2 regions of the Lysinibacillus sp. FSL K6-0102 genome follow, and region 1 is predicted to be linked to the other one. Evidence: predicted binding sites of a transcription regulator. Region 1 holds the regulator's gene; the other holds the start of a gene.
The links. The regulator LexA, encoded in region 1, represses DNA repair genes until DNA is damaged. The targets are predictions, from matches to a motif close to CGAACATATGTTCG.

Region 1 (10,503 bases):
TTTATACTTAGCTTCCTGTTTGCCAGCTGGATCAGTATGACTGCAAGGGCACGAGAAGCGCAGGCAACACGAATAGTGAAACAACTGATCGAGCCTGATTTTGTTTTTCCTAAAAAACAAGCTCTTCCGAAATCGTTAAAAAAGGCACTTGTCCAAACGAGTGAATTAATTGATACGCAACGTAAAAGTTTACAGCGTTTGTCCAATGAGCGGGCTGAGGCCAATGATAAAATTATTCAGGAGCGTATTATTGCTGAACGCCAACGATTAGCTAGAGAACTCCATGATTCTGTGTCACAGCAACTATTTGCTGCCTCTATGTTACTATCTGCATTAACTGAAAATGACGAACATGCTACTAGCTTAAAACAGGTGGAGAAAATCGTTCAGCAGGCACAGCTAGAAATGCGTGCATTACTGCTACACTTACGGCCTGTAGCTTTACACAATAAAACATTGGCACAAGGCTTAGAGGAATTGATTATTGAACTTCAGCAAAAAGTTTATTTCCATATAGAATATGAATTAGAAGAAATGGCCTTAACTAAAGCAGAGGAAGATCATTTATTTCGTATTGCACAGGAGGCACTCTCCAATACGCTGCGTCATGCCAAAGCAAGTGAGGTGGAATTACTTCTTGTGGCACGAGACGACTTAGCTATTTTACGAATTCAAGATAATGGTTTAGGCTTTGATGTGGAGGAAGATAAATCCACATCATACGGTTTACAAAATATAGCTGAACGAGCAGTTGAAATTGGCTGCACCTATAAAATTGTATCAGTGCCTGGTGAAGGAACAATTGTAGAGGTTAAAATTCCTTTACAAAAGGAGGAGGTCAATGTCGATGATACAAGTGCTCATAGTGGATGATCATGAAATGGTACGGATTGGTGTGTCAGCCTATCTTTCAGCACAGCCAGATATTACGGTTGTAGGTGAGGCTGAGAACGGTAAAGAGGCTGTGGAACGTGCCCTAGCGCTAAGGCCTGATATTATTTTAATGGATAATGTGATGCCTGTTATGACAGGAGCAGAGGCAACAGTGGAAATATTAGCAGCATGGCCTGAGGCAAAAATCATGATGGTGACTAGCTTTTTAGATGATGATAAAGTATATCCTGCCTTAGAGGCTGGCGCGGTAAGCTATATTTTAAAAACATCTAATGCCAAACAAATTGCAGATGCTATTCGAAAAACGATGGGTGGCGAAACGGTATTAGAGCCAGAGGTCACTTCCAAAATGATGCACCGCATGCGCCACGGCAATAGTACGCCACTATACGAACAATTGACTGAACGTGAAATGGAAGTATTATTGCTAATGGCCCAGGGTAAAGCCAATCAGGAAATCGCTGATGAGCTATATATTGCCTTGAAAACGGTAAAAACACATGTTAGTAATATTTTAGCAAAGCTAGAAGTTCAAGATCGTACTCAAGCCGTCGTCTACGCCTTCCAAAACGGACTTGCTAAATAATCCTACATAAAAAAACTGCATGCTGACATGCAGTTTTTCGTGTTTTTAGAGGTATTTTAGGAGATCATTTACATGGTCCGCAATATATATAGGCTCTTCACTTTTTAATTCTTCTAGCGACCCAAAACCATATGTCACACCGATGGCATCGATTTGATTTTCACGAGCGCCGATCAAATCATATTTTCGATCCCCAATCATAATAAATTGCTCTTTTGGATAGGAATCAAGTTGTTGAAGTACCTCAGCAATAATCTCACCTTTGGCAGAACGTGAACCATCTAAGTGACTTCCTACGACAAGATCGAAATAGGACTCTAGCTGAAAATACTTTATGATTTGCTCCGCAAAGACAGTTGGTTTTGAGGTGGCAATAGTTAGTATATATCCTTGTTGCTTTAAATGAGCTAACAAAGCTGGAATATCTTCATATAGTTTATTTTCAAACATTCCCCTTTCCGTAAATCGTTCTCGGTAATCTCTAATTGCTTGCGTTATTTGTGTATCATTGAATCCATAAATTTCTTGAAAAGATACTTGTAATGGTGGTCCAATGAATGGTTCCAGTTCATCCAAATCATTAACCATGACGCCCGCCTTCTGTAAAGCATGTTGCACTGATTTAGTGATTCCTATTTTGGGATCAGTTAATGTTCCATCTAGGTCAAATAACACAACTTTATAGTTCTTCATTCGCTCACCCTTTTTATGGAGTTTTCACATACTGTGTTTGCCGCTAAAAAAAGTACCACAACACTCAGTTGATGTTTAAATCGCTGAGTATTGTGGTATTTGTTGTAAATTATAGTGCTTTCACTTTTGCTACTACGTTTTCAACAGTGAAGCCGTATTTTTCCATTACTAATTCACCTGGAGCAGATGCACCGAACTTATCAATTGCTAGAACATCGCCTTCAAAGCCAGTATATTTATGCCAACCGAATGATGCCCCCATTTCAATTGCAAGACGTTTTGTAACAGCTTTTGGTAGAACAGATTCTTTGTAAGCTGCGTCTTGTTTTTCGAAGCGATCCATAGATGGCATAGAAACAACTGCTACATCTATACCGTCTGCTTTTAATGCTTTTTGTGCTTCGACAGCAAGCGAAACCTCAGAGCCTGTTGCAATTAAAATAGCATCTGCCACTTCTTTTGTAGCTGGAGACACTGTGTAAGCACCCTTTGCTACGCCCTCACGTACTGTTTCAATAGAAGCGTCAAGAACAGGTAAGTTTTGACGAGATAATACAAGAACAGTTGGTGTTTTTTCTGCTGCTACTGCAAGCTCCCACGCAACTGCTGATTCATTTGCATCCGCAGGGCGAATAACAGATAGGTTTGGCATTGCACGTAATGATGCAAGGTGTTCGATTGGTTCATGTGTTGGACCATCTTCCCCTACTGCAATCGAATCATGTGTGAATACATATGTTACAGGAAGACCCATTAATGCAGATAGACGAATTGCAGGACGAACGTAATCAGAGAATACGAAGAATGTACCACCGAATACATTTAAACCACCGTGAAGAGCCATTCCGTTCATAGCAGCACCCATTGCAAATTCACGAACACCGAACCAGATGTTACGTCCAGCATAGTCGTCTGCTGAGAAATCTCCTGCACCCTTCATCGTTGTTTTATTGGAGCCAGCAAGGTCAGCAGAACCACCAAAGAATGAAGGTGTTTTCTTCGCAATAGCATTAATTGCATCGCCTGAAGAAGAACGAGTTGCTACAGATTTACCAGCTTCATATACAGGTAACTCAGAAGCAAAGTCTTCTGGTAATTCACCATTCATCGCTTTCTCAAATTGAGCTGCTAACGCTGGGAATTCTTCTTTGTATGCAGCAAATTTTGCATTCCAAGCTTCCTCTGGTTGTGCGCCTTGCACCTCAGCAGCCGCATTAAATGTATCGTAAACTTCTGCAGGAATTTGGAATGGTTCATGTGCCCACTCATAGGCAGCCTTCGTTAAGACAACTTCATCTGTACCAAGTGGTGCACCGTGAGAATCTGCTTTACCAGATTTATTTGGAGAACCAAAACCAATCACTGTTTTCACTTCAATTAATGTTGGCTTGCCAGTAGATTTTTTGGCTTCTTCAATGGCTGCATTAATAGCATCTACATCTGTACCATCTGCCACTTTTAAATAATTCCAACCATAAGATTCAAAGCGTTTTTGAACGTTTTCTGAAAATGACTTTTCTAAGTCACCATCTAAAGAAATATCATTAGAATCGTAAAGTACGATTAATTTTTCAAGTTTTAAGTGACCAGCTAATGAAATCGCCTCTGCTGCAACACCTTCCATTAAGTCACCATCGCCACATAACGCAAATGTGTAGTGGTCAACAATGTCATGACCTGGTTTATTGTAAGTAGCGGCTAAATGGCGCTCAGCCATTGCCATACCAACAGTCATAGCGATTCCTTGTCCAAGAGGACCAGTTGTTGCCTCTACCCCTACTGTATGACCATATTCAGGATGTCCTGGTGTTAATGAATCCCATTGGCGGAAGTTTTGAATTTCTTCCATTGGTAAACCATAGCCTCCAAGGTGAAGTAAGCTGTATAAAAGCATTGAGCCATGACCTGCTGATAGTACAAAACGATCACGGTTAAACCATTTTGGATTTGCTGGATTATGGCGTAATTGTTTTGTCCAAAGCGTATAAGCCATTGGCGCTGCTCCCATTGGTAAACCTGGGTGACCAGAATTTGCTTTTTCAATAGCATCGATTGACAAAGTTCGGATAGCATTAATAGCTAAAAGATCCGCGTGTTGAGTCATTATATTGTGACATCCTTTCTCGTCCTATATATTGTTCTTTTACAGTTTAGTCAACATTGCTTTAGAAAACAATGCTTTTGTTATACTATTTGCGTTTTCATACATACTTTATTGAATTGTGTCACATTAATTTAGAAATTTATTTTTTTGTGCTTGTTTTACCTTCTCAGGAGTTACATCATTTCCTTCTGCATCTACCACTTTAACGTTTTCAATCGTATCTCGCATCGTTGCTCTAAACGTATCTAAATACTCCTTGCGAAGCGCTGTTCGCTCCTTTGCTTCTTCCTCTGTTAATTGTCCGCTTTTTGCTTTAGCAGATAATTCATTAATTCGGTTAATTTTTTCCTTTGATAACATGGTTACACACCTTTCAGTACCTAGCTTAATGACCTCAGTATGCAAAGTATAGCATGGTTTCCCTTAAAATGCAGTTATACCAACCCTTAAAAACACTTCTTAGCCATTATTTACATGACTTCCAGAAGTTAGAGGTGTATAACTAATAATAAAAGGAAAAATTTGATAGATAATAGGAGGAGCTATCATGAACATCACAACATCTAGACTACTTATTCGAACATTTGAAGCCCAAGATTGGCAGGCTGTTTATAGCTATATGTCCGACAAAACGGTCATGCACTATATGCCAGAGGGTGTGTTGAATGAAGATCAGGTTCAAAATTTCGTAACAGAGAATAGCAACGAGCAAGCAAAACATTTCGCCATTGTTTTACGTGAACAACAGCGAGTCATTGGTCATCTTGTTTTCCACAAATACTTTGGTGACCATACGTATGAAATTGGATGGGTTATGAATCCTGCCTATCATAATCATGGCTATGCTTCTGAAGCTGCTAAGGCCCTATTAGATCACGGCTTTAATAAAATGAAACTTCATCGAATTATTGCCACATGCCAGCCAGAAAATATCGCTTCTTACCGAGTCATGGAAAAAATCGGAATGCGCCAAGAAGGATTTTTCAAAAAATGCATTCCTCATGGAGAGACTTGGTGGGATGAATACTATTACGCTATTTTAGAGGAAGAATGGAACAATCTAAAGGTAAGAGGTGTATGAAATGAAGAAAACTGCGGTGTTATTATACCCACAATTTAGTGAATATGAATTGAGTGTTGCTTTGTCCATATTAATGCAAGGCGGTAAACCCATCATCACACTTGGATCGAATACCAAACCTATCAGAGGAGAATCTGGTTTAAATTGTATAGCTGATTTATCCGTGAATGAGGTAGAGCTTGACGATATTGATAGTCTACTATTACCAGGCTGTATGGATATTTCTACATTACAACTTGAAGAGAGCTTACTAGATTTCATTCGTCATCTATCTGCAAAAGGAGGAATGATTGCAAGTATTTCTAGCTCCCCTTACCTATTAGCAAAAGCAGGGGTCTTAAAGAACAAAAAATATACAGTAGGACTACCTTTAGATGGCATGGAGCAGTTAGGGTGCTTTGAACTTCATAACTATTCAGATGAACTAGTGGTACAAGATGGAAATATCATTACAGCAAGAGGAAGAGGTTTTATTCCTTTCGGTATTTGTTTCGGGCATGCGTTAAAGCTAAATTTTGATGAAAATTGGTATTAAGTGATGATTTAAAACCCAAATGTCCAATTAATCGGGCATTTCATGTTGTTGAAAAAAGATGATGTCATTAGTAGAATGAGAACTTTTAACAAGGCTGTGGGGTGATTTCCGTTCCGTCAGCGTGCCACAGGAAAGCAAGCAGCCTGCACCGGAAATCAATTTCTCCCCTTCAATTGACTGTTTTGTTTTTCACACCAAAAAATGTCCAATTAGTTGGACATTTTTTAATTCTTGTCTTACGATATATGTCTAATACTTTGGACAAAATGGAGGGATCTTTCTGAAGAACATCATCAAAATTTTAAGAAAAAAATTAGGCATAACACAAGCTGCTCTTGCAAAAGAGTGTGGAGTTGTGAGACAGACCATTAATAGTATTGAAAATGATAAATATGATCCGACCCTAGAATTAGCTTTTAAGATTGCTAAGGTTCTCAATAGCCGTATTGATGAGGTGTTTATCTATGACTAAATTTCACCCGGATTATATGATTACAATGAAGGATTTTGTGAAAGAACACTCGGCAATTTTAAGAAAACAAACTCAAGAAGTGTCGATACCAGTGACAAATGAGGACCGAAATACCCTCCTAGCCATGCTGCAATATCTGAAAAATAGCCAAAATCAAACGCTAGCAAAAAAATATAAGCTTCGCCCTGGAAGTGGACTCTCTGCTAATCAAATTGGCGTAGATAAACGAATGTTTGTTGTACTCTTTGATGACCAAGAAATGATGCTGATTAACCCTAAAATAATGAGTCATTCCCTTAATATGATTTATCTACCGGAAGGAGAAGGCTGTCTATCTGTAAATCGACCTGTCCCTGGTTTTGTACCGAGATATGAGAGAATTAAAGTCAAAGCTTACGACATCGATGGACATGAAATCATTGTACAGTTACAGGGCTACGGGGCCATCGTTGTACAGCATGAAATCGATCATTTAAATGGCATCATGTTTTATGACCGAATAAATAAAGAGTACCCTTTCCAATTGCCAAATCATGTTATCATCGAAAGCTTTTCTTCCCTTCAGTAGTTTTTTACAAAAAAAATTAGCAGGAATATTATTTTCCTGCTAATCTTTCTTGGTGCTCTTGGAAACGACGATGTACTGTCGCCTTACTTACCTCAAAGCCTAACCCTCTAAGCGTTATAGAAATTTCTTCAAAGGTAAATCCACGTTTGCGTAGCTTCACAATTTCCTCTACAGGTAGATCTTTTCGCTCCTGCCCCTGCGGATTACCTCGATTCGATAAATTATTTTCTGGACGATAACCGTTTTCTACAGCACGTCGCATACCTCGTCGAATTTTAGCATTATGGATTCTACGCTGATATTCCTCTACAATCGCTAAAATTTCAAGCAGCATCGTATCCATTTCATTTAATTGGACTGGGCCTGCATCACGCATAGAAAAAACATCAGTTGCTGACTTTTGTAATAAATGTAATACAGCCATCCTTGCATTGCCTCGTCCTAAACGAGTTTCATCTTGGACAAAAAGAGCATTAATGTTCTTATCTTTTATAAAATCAAGCATTTCTAGCAAGCCTTCACGTTCTACATCATAGCCACTATGTTGATCTTTAAACACGCCCTTCACCGCATAGCCTTGCTCTTTAGCATAGCGCAGCAACTCTTCCTGCTGGCGCTCTAATGAGGAGCTTTGTGTTTCTTTTTCAGTACTTACGCGACAATAGACAACAGCCGATAGTTGATTATTTATCATTGTTCATTTCTCGCAATTTCGATAGTATTGATGGGACTGGCTTGATCACTCACTACAGGAATAACTAGAGATTTTCCCGCTACAATTTTAATATCTGCTAGTTCATTTTCAGTTTTTACAAGCTTTATCCAATCATCAGTACTCATCTTACCACGATATTGCTCGGCTAACGACCACAAGCTATCCCCATGTTCGATTTGAATTTCTGCGTAACTAACTTTTCCTGGATCAGTAATGTAAAGGTATGCTGCAAATAATAAACAAGCTCCTATTAAGATTGAGATATGTGTGTTTTTCTTAAACCATGTCATAATCATTACCCCTTTTTAAGAATGTTTGTTCGGAATGTATGTTCCCATAATAAAGCGAACAAACGTTTTTGTCAAACACTTTTCGAACCTATGTTTGCATACATGTTCGCATTCTGTTATACTATCAAATAAGAAGAATGATTTTAGAAAAAAGAGGTGAGCACTCATGAAAAAAGTTTCGAAAAGACAAGAGGACATTTTAGCTTTCATTAAGGAAGAGGTACGAGCTAAAGGATATCCACCATCAGTACGTGAAATTGGTGAAGCAGTTGGACTTGCTTCCAGTTCAACTGTTCATGGACATTTAGCTCGATTAGAACAAAAAGGCTTTATTCGTCGAGATCCAACAAAGCCACGCGCAATTGAAATTTTAGAGCCTGAAGAATCCATTCAAAAACAACAGGTGATCCATGTCCCACTTGTCGGGAAAGTTACAGCTGGTTCTCCAATTACAGCAATTGAAAATATTGAAGAATACTTCCCATTACCCGATACGTATGGCACAAGTGAAGATCAATTGTTCATGCTAGAAATCATGGGGGAATCAATGATTGAAGCTGGGATTTTAGATGGAGATTTAGTCATTGTAAAACAAAAGGCAACAGCTAATAATGGGGATATTGTTGTAGCTATGACAGCTGAGGATGAAGCAACTGTAAAACGTTTCTTTAAAGAGAAAAACCATTTCCGTTTACAGCCTGAAAATTCTTCTATGGAACCAATTATAGTCGATCAAGTTTCTATTTTAGGACAAGTTGTAGGTCTTTACAGACGTGTACATTAACGATTAAAGCAGATTTTGAGGATTATGTTCCTTCTAAGAGCATGTATCCTCTTTTTTACGCCAAAAAAAGAATCCACATACGATTGGATTCTTTGTACAATGCCTCTTCTAAACTTCCTTCTTAAATTTTAAGCTCGCTTCAATAAAGGCTGAAAATAGCTTTTGAGCACTCTCATCTCCTGCTATGGCTAGTTCCTCAGGATGCCACTGAACAGCTAAGCAAAATGGCATCTCCTCATGAACTACCGCTTCGATAATACCGTCGTTAGATTTTGCCGCTACTTTTAATTTTTCTGCTAAAACATTCACCGCTTGATGATGAAATGAATTCACTGCTATTTTCTCTTGTTCAACGATAGTCGCTAATAGATTGTCAGCAATAACCTGTACAGAATGGGTAGCTACAGCTCTACCTGATTGCTGCATATGTTGGAGTAACTTGGTACTAAAGTGATCACTATCAATATCCTGATATAAGGTACCACCTAATGCAACATTTAGTATTTGAATTCCTCGACAGATCCCGAAAATAGGCATCTTACGTTGGAATGCGGCTTCAATCAATGCTAACTCAATCGTATCTCGCGCTGGATGAATTTTTCCAAGCTTTAATGAAGGCTCAGCCCCGAATAGAAATGGGTGCACATCATGACCACCAGATAATAATAAACCGTCTGTAAGGGCTAAAATCTGGGCTGCCTCTTCTTCTACTCCAATTGGAATAATCAGTGGAATTCCACCTGCTTCAATGATGCTTTTACTGTAAGCAGCATTTAATCGAGAGGATAAATCATCCTCAACAAAGGCTGTAATACCAATAATCGGTTTCACTTGCTTCCCTCCAAATTCTTGAAAATTGCACAATTACCAAAAGCCTAGATACCAATTAATTAATACATCGCCATAGAAATAAACAATAACTGCGGCCAATGCAATAGATGGCCCAAACGGAATGGGTGTTTTTCTCCCCTGTTTGTTTTTCGATAACATGGTAATCCCGACAATCATACCAATAACTGCAGCTAAAAATAGCGTTAACAGTGTATCAATCGTACCCAGAACGAGACCAATTAAAAAGAATAATTTAATATCGCCTCCACCCATGCCACCGTTTGATAGCACAGCAATGATATATAATATGCCAAACCCAACCACAGCACCCACAAGAGAGTCCCACCACGGTGTTAATGGTGACAGCACTCGTCCAATAGCTAGCAAAGGTAAAAAGAATACTAACACCTTATCTGGAATTAGCATATAGGCTAAATCTGATACAACGATAATAACTAATAAGGAGATAAAAAAGAGTGCTACTATCAATTCTATGCCCCAGCCTAACTGCCCATAAGCAAAGGCAAATAATACACCTGTCATTAATTCTATGACTGGGTAAACCCAAGAAATTTTATTGCCACAACCACGACATTTTCCTCCTAAAAATACATAAGACAAAACTGGTACTAAATCAAGCGCCGTCAGTCGTCTCTGACATTTTGGACAATGTGAAGGAGGATGTACAATCGACTCCTTCTGTGGTACACGTAAGCCAACTACATTATAAAAAGAGCCAAAGACAAGTCCAAATAAAAAAATAAAGATCGTATAAGCCATTTCCAATTTTATGTCCTCCTAAACCAATAGGCGCCCATACAAATGCAGTATGGTGCGCCTATCAATAAAGTTATTGTTGTTCTTCGTAATAGAACGTTGTCACTTGCACTGTTGCCTTTAACGTAAGATCTGCATCTTTCTCAAGCTGTGCCTGCTCTCCAGGCAATTTA
Region 2 (10,503 bases), 1.6 Mb from region 1:
GAAATATCAGAAAATTAAGTGTATACTGACATTAGAAATGGTTAAAGGAGTGATTGTGATGATTGTAGGCACAATTTTATTAGCATTTGCATTACCAGTGGGTATCGTATTAGCAGTAGATTTATTAAACGAGCAGCATCACTCTGCTACACAAACTAACCATTCATAACGTTGAAACAGTAAAATATCAATTTCTAGACAATGTTACTTTGTAGCCTTGTCTATTTTTCTATGAATAGGAAACAATTTGTGTGATTCATTCGTCAATAATAGTGAGAAAATGTTATACTATTAAAAAAACAGTATCGGGGAATGAGCATGCAAGCGGAAAAAACATCCAATCTTAAAAAAGAAATATTATCCTACATCAAAATTATTGTCATTACAGCTGTTGTTGTTTTTGGCTGTAAGCAATTCTTATTTGCGCCGATTAAAGTACAGGGAGCATCTATGTATCCAACTTATCACGATAAGGATATTATTATTGTAAGCAAAACAAGTAAAATCGAGCGTTTTGATCAAATTGTTTTCCAATCTCCTGTCGAAGATGAGTTATATATTAAACGTGTCATCGGTCTTCCAGGGGATAAAGTGGAAATGAAAGATGATGTATTGTACGTCAATGGCAAAGCATATAAAGAAGATTATGTGAACCGTCAAACGGATGATCCTAATCAATTACGCATTACGGAAAACTTTACATTGGAACAATTAGTGAATGAAAAAGAAGTGCCAGAGGGCATGTATTTTGTGCTTGGTGACAATCGCCTAAAAAGTAGTGACAGTCGCCATTATGGTTTAATTTCAGAGGATGCTGTATATGGTGAATCGAAATTAATACTATATCCATTTAGTCATTTTCATATTGGCTCAAAATGATGAAAAAAGAGGTCACTCCATTGAGTAGCCTCTTTTTTATTGTTGGGGTAAATCGGTACAGCTTTTATAAGTGGGATAATAGACACAAATCCTTGAATTTTCAACGGTTTCCTTGATGGGCGATGGCTTACTTTTCATGGGAGATTGCATTGCTGGTTCTTCATTTGTGAACGCTTCTTCTACTAATTCTACGCCATAAAATAGTATTAAAAAATAGCAGACAAATCCTACTATACGCAAACAATCACCTCGTAAAATAGTTATTGTATGTTTATATATATGGTCAAATTCGTCGAAATATAAGCAGAAAATCGAAATTTTCTCTTGCCCAAAAGATTTTTAGAGGCAATGAATTCTATGAAAAAAGCTATTGTCAATGAAATTTTGATGTGCTACTATAGCTAAAGTAAATATTTGATCTGTATAACCTCAATAATATGGATTGAGGGTCTCTACCAGGAACCATAAAATCCTGACTACAAAACTTTGCTTCATTTTTGTAGTCAGGATTTTTTTAGTTTGTTTTAAAACAATCTCCTACAAAAATGAACGTGTATCGAAGGGGAGATTACGATGAATTGGAGAGTTTATATTCTTGCTGTGACTACCTTTGCAGTAGGGTTAGTTGAATTAATTGTTGGTGGAATCCTGCCAAATATTGCAGAGGATTTAGATGTGTCTTTAGCGACAGCGGGACAATTAATTACTATTTTTGCACTTGTTTATGCGATTTCTGCGCCTGTCCTACTATCCTTGACAGCCAAGGTGGAACGCAAGCGCTTATTCCTTATTTCTTTATTTATTTTTACGTTAGGAAATCTAATGACCTTCTTTAGTACAACGTTTATCATTGTGCTAATCGCACGTATTTTCACAGCTATGAGTACAGCGTTAGTGATTGTTTTATCATTAACGATTACAACTAAAATCGTAGAGCCTCGCCATCGTGCTAAAGCACTGGGGCTTGTTTTTATGGGGGTAAGTTCTGCGCTGGTGATCGGTGTGCCAATGGGTATTTTTATTACAGAAGCGTTTGGCTGGCGAGCTGTATTTTTAGGTATTAGTATCCTATCAACGATTTCAATGATATTAATTGCTTTATTACTTGAAAAAATGCCAATTGGAGAAGTAGTGCCACTCAAGGCGCAAATTAAATCGCTGGCGAATTTAAAAATCCTGACAGCACAGTTAACTACCCTATTTATGCTAGCGGGCCATTACATGCTCTACGCCTATTTAACACCATTTTTAGTAGAGGCATTTGATATGAATGCTTCATGGATTAGTATTTGTTACTTAATTTTTGGTATTGCCTCTGTTAGTGGAAATGCTGTAGGTGGATGGGTGAGTGATAAAATTGGCACAAGTAAAGCCATTATTTTAATTGTCTCAGCTTTTGCCATTGTCTTATTTAGTATTCCTTATACAATTATTGCCCTTCCACTGTTTTTAGTATTTACGGTTTTATGGGGTGCGTTGAGCTGGGCACTGACACCGCCATTACAAAATTACTTAATTCAGGCGGATCCTCAATCATCGGATATTCAGCAAAGCTTAAATACAGCTGCCCTGCAAATTGGTATTTCTATCGGATCAGCAGTTGGTGGCGCAATGTTTGCTTGGACAGGTTCTGTTATGCACCTAGCTAGCTTTGGTACGATTCTAGTTCTTTGTGCATTAGGCTGCGCGATCTTTTCTATTAAAAGGGCACCTCTTGGACAGGAGCAGCACGTAGATTATCAGTCAGCACATCATCATTCATAATCGAACGATAGCCCTGAAAGGTATTGGGAAAGCCATCCCAATACCTTTTTAATTGGTTTGCATGAATCTATTTTCGTACACTTCCTAAAATTAAATTCTCTATGGTTTCTTAGCATACTCTAATTACCTATGGAATAGATTGTTGTAGTTAATGAATTTACAGATTTGAGGAGTTTGAGATTTTAAGAGCGAATATTATTTTTAAGAAAAATAGTAGGAGACTTTCAAATCTTGTAAATGGAAGGAGAACTCAATGACTGAATATCATCAACAATCAACTGCTGAAGTCATGAAGATATTGAACGTCACCACGCAAGGTTTGACTGATGATGACGTCCAAAAGAGGCAACAAGTCTATGGCTATAATGTATTAGAGGAAGGGAAAAAGACAAGTACGTTGGCTGTTTTTATGGGCCAATTCAAAGATTTATTGGTCATCATTTTACTCGTTGCTGCCTTCGTTTCCTTTCTACTAGGAGAAGTAGAAAGCACCATTGTGATCATGATCGTGGTTATTTTAAATGCCATTTTAGGTACAGTGCAGCATGTGAAGGCTGAACAATCATTAGATAATCTAAAAGCATTGACCTCTCCCATTGCCAAGGTCATGCGTCATAATCAACTAGTAGAAATTCCTTCTGAAGAAATTGTAGTAGGGGACCTTCTGATGTTGGAGGCGGGAGATTATATTAATGCGGATGGAAGACTACTAGAAAGCCATAATTTACACATCAACGAAAGCTCTCTTACAGGCGAATCAATTGCTGTGGCAAAAAGTACAGACCCTATTCGGAAGCAGAATATCACCATTGCGGATAAGAAAAATATGGTGTACTCAGGAAGCTTTGTGACCAATGGACGTGGCATCGTGATGGTTACGGCAATTGGGATGCAGACGGAAATCGGAAAAATTGCGAATTTACTCGATACAGCAAAGGAAAAGAAAACGCCATTACAAATTAGTCTCGATCAATTCGGTGAAAAATTAGCCTTAGGGATTACGCTGATTTGTTTAGCAATCTTTACGATTGATCTTATCCGAGGACGAGCCTTAGTAGAATCCTTTATGTTTGCTGTATCTCTTGCTGTGGCGGCTATCCCTGAGGCTTTAAGTTCTATCGTGACCATCGTATTAGCTTTTGGCACCCAAAAGATGGCAAAGGAAAATGCGATCATCCGCAAGCTTTATGCTGTGGAAAGCTTGGGGAGTGTATCGGTCATCTGTTCTGATAAAACAGGTACTTTAACAGAAAATAAAATGGTGGTACAGGAAGTTTTTGTGGACCAGAAGAAAATTCCTCATGATTGGCTCAATCCAATAAATCCAGTGGAAAAAGAACTAATGGTAAAAGCGCTTTTATGTAGTGACGCTGTCGAGCGTGACCACAAAGAAATTGGTGATCCTACAGAAATTGCGCTCGTGAAATTGGGGAAACAGTATGGGTTAGATGAATTGAAGATACGTGAGCAATATCCACGATTGGCTGAAATTCCATTTGATTCGACGAGGAAGCTTATGAGCACTGTCAATCAGATGGACAAGCAGCCCATCATGATTACCAAAGGGGCTCTGGATGTACTCTTACCAAAAGTGACACGAATCAAAACATCAACAGGTATTTTTGAGATAACCCCGCAGCATCGCCAGAAAATCGAGGCGGTGAATCGTGATTTTTCTATGAATGGTTTAAGGGTGTTAGCCATTGCTTATAAGGAGGTATTGCCTCTACAAAAAGTCGATCCACGAGCGGAACGAGATTTAATCTTTGTCGGCTTAGTAGCGATGATGGACCCTCCAAGAAAAGAGTCGAAAGAGGCTGTGGAAAGCTGTATAAAGGCAGGTATTAAACCCGTCATGATTACAGGAGACCATAAAATTACAGCAACCGCGATTGCCGAACAAATTGGTATTTTGCAAAATCCAGCTGAAGCTATAGAGGGACATGCGCTCGAAGGCTTAACTGATCAAGAGCTGCAAGAGAAAGTACAGGATTATTCTGTTTATGCCCGTGTGACACCAGCCCAAAAAATTCGAATTGTTAAAGCATGGCAGGATAAAGGACATGTGGTTGCCATGACAGGAGACGGTGTCAATGATGGACCTGCTTTGAAGCAAGCAGATATTGGGGTGGCTATGGGCGTAACAGGCACAGAGGTTGCAAAAGATGCCTCATCCATGATTTTAACGGATGACAATTTTTCAACAATTGTTAAAGCAATCGCCAATGGCCGTAGCATCTATACAAATATTAAAAATGCCATTCTGTTCTTATTATCTGGAAATGCAGGCGCTATTTTTGTCGTGTTATATGCAACGGTTCTGGGCTTACCTGTTCCTTTTGCACCTGTCCATCTTCTATTCATCAACTTATTAACAGATAGTCTGCCTGCTATTGCCATCGGTTTAGAGCCAAATAATAAGAAAACAATGAAGGACAAGCCTAGAAACATTCATACTCCTTTATTAAATAAAAAATTTACCACACAAGTTGTGCTTGAAGGGATATTAATCGCCATCTCCACCATTATTGCGTTTCAAATCGGTTTATCGACAGGCGATACGTTAACAGCAAGCACGATGGCCTTTACAACACTATGCCTGTCAAGGTTAGTGCATGGCTTTAATTCTCGATCCAAACAATCCATCTTTGCGATTGGTGTATTTTCGAATAAATATACGTGGTTCGCCTTTATCATTGGTGTGCTAAGTTTACACATGGTCTTATTTATGCCGATGCTTACAACGGTCTTTGAGGTAGCTCCATTAACACCAGCACAGCTAGGCTTTATTTATAGCCTATCGGTGTTACCATTCCTAGTCAATCAATGGTATAAGCTACTGTTCGTGAGAAATCGATAAAGATTAAAAAAAAGAAGCTTCCGTTAGTTATTAAAACGGAGGCTTCTTTTTAGTGTGTAGAGGCTAATAACCAGCCTTTACTCTTACTTAGGTCAATCAATCTCGCTCCAAGTAGCGCATAACGCATATGGAGTTCACTATATTTGGTTAGATGTGTTTTCTTTACTGCCAGCTCTAAAGCTTGGCTTACGGCAATCAAAGAAGAGGCAATATTCATCGATAAAATAGCACTTATTTCGCCATCATTAATGAAAGATTTCCCACGAATATCCGTTATTTTCATTTTACTGTATTCTATCGATGCTGTTGGTGCCAGCACACCGTTTTCCTTTAATAGCAGTGTTAGCTGTTTATTTTCCTCTTTTAAACATTGAATAAATTCCAATGTAAGGATTTTTAAGTTTTTATCACGCGTATGCTTAAAAAAAGCATGACTGGAAGCAATATAGCCTTGATTGATCCCAAGCTGTGACCAAAGCTTGAAAACCTCCTTAAATCGTAGCGATGCTAGATTTTCATTTATCATTGTCATCCTGACACTTCCTAACTCTTAGGTTGATTTAAGATTAGGATGTAGCAGTAAATGACATTCTATTCATCTTTTACAATAAAAAATGTATAAGAGGTCGCTAATAGTAGGTGCCATAAGGGTACATAGGAGGGTAACGATAGGGATAAGGGTATGGACATGGTTTCATATATTGCTGTGGCATGGTTGGTTTATAAGGGGCTTGATCGGTTGCTGATTGGACACGATTGCAGCCTTTTGCTGGTCCGATATAAGTCGTAGGAACAATCGGTGCAATCGTTTTCTTCCATTGTTCTTCATCTAAACAATACGTATGGGCCATAATATTGGCTGGTGTGAATTTTAAGATATCAGAGCCTAAAATGACCTCTGGCGTTGGCGCATCAAAAATAGCAAGTAGATGCGTGTCATCTTCTGTGGCTACTTCATAATGCCACCAGCCCTGTGGTACATTCGCAACCTGCCCAGGCTTGATAGGATAGTTTTGAATTTTCTTGGTAAAGGGATTCAATATAGAAACCGTTGCTGCTCCTGCAATACAATAGACAAGCTCTGCAGCATTTTGATGGTAATGTGGCTCGATGACATTGTCTTTACTTAAAAAAATATCAAGCAAAGATGTATTTTCTAATGTATTTAATTGTTCCACACCGAGAATATTAATGTAATTTCGGGAGTCTTTTTTAAAAAGCGTACTTTTATTGACATCAAAAGTGAACGCTGCAGAAGGGGAGTTATAATCGATATTTGAGCTGATACTTACATCCTTTCTCATATAAATTGAGCTATTCATCATCATAGATTATGTTTTAGGTACTTCTAGACTTACACAAATGCCTAGCTACAGTCAGCCTCTGTCTGGAAAAAATTAGCTAAAATTACCACTTCTATTTCAGAACATACGTGCGTATAATAAAAACACAAACGTTTGTTCTTAGTTATCAAAAACTCTGTTCAACATGAACGCAAACAGAGTCAGTAAAGGAGCATTCAACATGAAAGAACAGTTGATAAAAGCCATGCATCGTCACCAAATCGTTCACATGATGTATATAGCGAAATCAGGTGCCATTACGAAAAGGCGCGTGAAAATCATCCACATTAAAGGTGATTCCTTTACCGCCTTTTGTTTTACAAGGCTAGCGAAGCGTACGTTTCATATTAACAATGTTCTAGCACTTCTGCCCATTCCCCAACGGGAGTCTGAGGTGATATGAATTACAACGACTTCCCACAGAAAGATATTTTTTGTATTGATATGAAGTGCTTTTATGCAAGCTGTATTGCCATGCTAGAAGGGCTAGATGTGCTGACAGATCCAATTGCTATCATCGGTAATTTTGAACAACCTGGCAGTATTGTGCTGGCTGCATCACCAGTGATGAAAGAAAAATTTAACATTAAAACAGGGAATCGGCGTTATGAAATTCCCAAACATCCAGATATTAAGTTGTTTGAACCAAAAATGTCCTTTTTTCTAGAGATGTCCATGGCCATTACGCGTCTGATTGCACAATATGTCCCTCCAGAGGCGATCCATGTTTATAGTGTGGATGAAAGCTTTATAGATCTAACAGGTACGGAGCAACTTTGGGGTTCGCCTGAGCAGGTAGCCAAATTGATTCAGGAAGACATCTATGAAAAGTTTCGCATTCCGTCCGCCATTGGCATGGGACCAAACATGTTGATGGCTAAATTAGCATTAGATTTAGAGGCAAAAAAAACAGGCTTTGCCAAATGGACCTATGCCGATGTCCCAACAAAGCTTTGGCCAGTGCGTCCTTTATCTGATATGTGGGGGATTGGGAAACAGATGGCAGCCAATTTAAATGCGATGGGCATTCAAACAGTCGGTGGATTAGCCCATGCCGATTTAGCCGAATTAGAAAAGCGCTTTGGTATTATGGGTAATCAATACTATTACCATGCATGGGGCATTGATCTCTCCACATTAGGTGAGCCATTGGTGAACAATGCGGCATTAAGCTTTGGGAAGGGCCAAATGCTCATGAAGGATTATCACACACGAAAGGATATTGCAGTTGTACTCCTAGAAATGTGTGAGGATGTGATGCGACGTACACGGGAAGCAGGCTATGTCGGGCGGACTGTTAGCTTGGGGCTCTCTTACAGTCGCAATGCGATGACGAAGGGGTTCCATCGCTCAAGAACCATCGAAAGTCCAACCAATGAGACCCTTGTTATGTATCAGACTTGTCTGGACTTACTAGATGAGCATTTTGCGGGTGAGCCAGCGCGTCAATTATCTGTTAGACTGACAAACTTAGAGCCAGAGCGTAGCATTCAGCTTGATTTATTTGATGAGCGTAAGGACCAGCGACAGGTTATTGGTCATGTCATGGATGCGATTCGTAGAAAATATGGGGTGGTGGCCTTATTACGCGCAGCCTCCTATACCAGCGCTGGTACAGCTATTTCACGGAATCGCTTAGTGGGCGGGCATTTAGCATAAGGAGTGGAAAAAATGATAAGAGATAGAGGAACGATGAAATGGACAGCGATGATGCTACCAGAGCATTTAATGCTTTTGAAGGCATGGAAACAAGAGGTGTTGACAGAGTTGCCTCGGGAACATGCTGAATGGGAGCTTGAAGAATTACAGCAAATAATCACACAAGCATTCACACAGCATAACTATATTATGTTAACTATATGGGAACATGGTAACTATGTGCAATGGGGAGGTACCATTCAAGCGATGCACGAGGACCAGCTGCTACTAGAAACCATTACCACAACGAAGCACATCCCGTTAAGATACATTTATGCTGCTCGTATAGAAGATGATGGATGTGATTAATGGAGAGCAACGACGATTATTACATCAATATTTGCTGCTTGATTTAGCTGTGAAATCCTTACAGCACGATCTAACAGTGGCGGAGCATTTTAAGATGAAGCGTGTATTTTTACCTGCTATGGATGCTTTATTAAAGCAGCTACACAAAGATTATTTTCAATTAAAACGTCAGCTCGCCCAACAAAAAATACGATTAGTTGGCTGGCATCGAATTGATGATTATTTTAGTGATGTGCAGGTGGCTACCGCAGGCAATGATGAGGTACTACGCTATGCCAATCAAGCGTTAAAAACACAAGTCGAAGAGCTAATGAATAAACATTTATACAATGCCTAGGCTTACGTCTACGACGAAAAAGCCAAAAGCTGATGGCAGGAGTGGTCAGCTTTTGGCGGCTTTATTTCTCGATAGGTTTCACATCAATTTGCTCAACAAGAAACTCATTGTTAATACGATTAAATTGATAGGTAATACGAACATCGGCTACATAAATAGGTGAGATGCCAATCGATCCAGGGATATTTAACATTATTTTTTGATTTTCTACTGTATAAATGACCACACCACCGAAAGCAAGTTGCGCTTGATTGATATCTGGTGCTGGATCAAAGTCATAATCAAATGTAGATTCTTTTCCCTGTGCTTTCATCGTAATCGCTAATGTGCCATCATCTTTTTTCGTAATCGTTGATTCAATAGTATGTGCAACGATGTCTTCATAATGTTGGACATTCATCTCCGATAAATCCTCTCCATTTACCACATGAATCTCATAGTGATTGAGGCCTGTCCCTCGTCCAGTTTGGATAATAATAGCAGCCTCTTCCTTATGATCATTTGTCAGATCTGTATAGAATAACTGAGGTTTAGTTCCTGTATCAGGGATTGTCCAGTCAAAATTTTTCCGCTTACCATCAATATCTAAAGTTACCTCCGTAATTTCATTTTGTGCTTCATTTGGTGCAAATAATCTCACCTTCTCATCATCGGAAACGGCGATCAATGGAGCCTCATGCTGTATCTCCAGCTGTGATGAGACCTGTTCAGCAGGGGTGTTTACTGTCTCATTTGGAACAGTAACACTACATCCAGCTAGTAGAGAAATTCCTAATAACCATAGCCACATCTCTTTTTTCAATGTCTAGTTCCACCTTTTCTATAGCTAATTGACTTTATTATACTGTATAAACATGCCCCATAGCAGTTGAATTCGTGAAGGAAAAGCTTATATGCCAGGGAGTGGAGGTGTAACAATGAAATTCTTAGAGATGGTAGGGGAAAATAGAATTCCATTGTTTGTAAGGTACGCCTCGCATTTTGAAAAGCAAATGAGTGACGATTTCTTTACAATGGCAAATTCATAACGATTTGTTCACCAATAGGTCCCATTCTTCTTTCTCCATGATCCATAAAGCCTACTTTGACATATAAATTCTGTGCAGCTATATTTTTATGATTGACGACTAACACTACTTCATTACATTCTTTAAACTCCTGCTTCACAAAATCAGCAAGTGCAGACATAGCCTTTTTAGCATAGCCCCTACCTTGCTGCTGATGGTCGATGGACAGGGCAGTTAGTAACATTGCCTGAGGATTACTAGAATATTGTTGGACTCTGTCCGTTGCATGAAGCACAAAAAAGCCGA

Region 2: NYE73_RS14700 (WYL domain-containing protein) is a predicted target of LexA. The motif match lies at 6,954-6,967, and genes of this name have one in related genera.

What each region holds. Positions count from the first base shown of each region.
Region 1 covers NZ_JBBOPH010000001.1:1,260,872-1,271,374, reverse strand. Annotated here, with positions in the region: gene NYE73_RS05950 (sensor histidine kinase) at 1-873, shown strand, start outside; gene NYE73_RS05945 (response regulator transcription factor) at 848-1,480, shown strand; gene NYE73_RS05940 (HAD family hydrolase) at 1,526-2,173, opposite strand; gene tkt (transketolase) at 2,283-4,277, opposite strand; gene NYE73_RS05930 (DUF896 domain-containing protein) at 4,404-4,637, opposite strand; gene NYE73_RS05925 (GNAT family N-acetyltransferase) at 4,825-5,358, shown strand; gene NYE73_RS05920 (DJ-1/PfpI family protein) at 5,360-5,893, shown strand; gene NYE73_RS05915 (helix-turn-helix transcriptional regulator) at 6,174-6,365, shown strand; gene def (peptide deformylase) at 6,358-6,933, shown strand; gene NYE73_RS05905 (YneB family resolvase-like protein) at 6,962-7,627, opposite strand; gene yneA (cell division suppressor protein YneA) at 7,624-7,938, opposite strand; gene lexA (transcriptional repressor LexA) at 8,105-8,722, shown strand; gene NYE73_RS05890 (gamma-glutamyl-gamma-aminobutyrate hydrolase family protein) at 8,831-9,553, opposite strand; gene NYE73_RS05885 (prepilin peptidase) at 9,587-10,339, opposite strand; gene NYE73_RS05880 (hypothetical protein) at 10,404-10,503, opposite strand, start outside.
Region 2 covers NZ_JBBOPH010000001.1:2,875,450-2,885,952, reverse strand. Annotated here, with positions in the region: gene NYE73_RS14730 (hypothetical protein) at 59-169, shown strand; gene lepB (signal peptidase I) at 319-879, shown strand; purine riboswitch at 1,279-1,378, shown strand; gene NYE73_RS14720 (MFS transporter) at 1,453-2,643, shown strand; gene NYE73_RS14715 (cation-translocating P-type ATPase) at 2,897-5,503, shown strand; gene NYE73_RS14710 (DUF3231 family protein) at 5,553-6,035, opposite strand; gene NYE73_RS14705 (cupin domain-containing protein) at 6,133-6,789, opposite strand; gene NYE73_RS14700 (WYL domain-containing protein) at 7,028-7,249, shown strand; gene NYE73_RS14695 (Y-family DNA polymerase) at 7,246-8,505, shown strand; gene NYE73_RS14690 (YolD-like family protein) at 8,518-8,853, shown strand; gene NYE73_RS14685 (aconitate hydratase) at 8,837-9,190, shown strand; gene NYE73_RS14680 (hypothetical protein) at 9,252-9,992, opposite strand; gene NYE73_RS14675 (GNAT family N-acetyltransferase) at 10,199-10,503, opposite strand, start outside.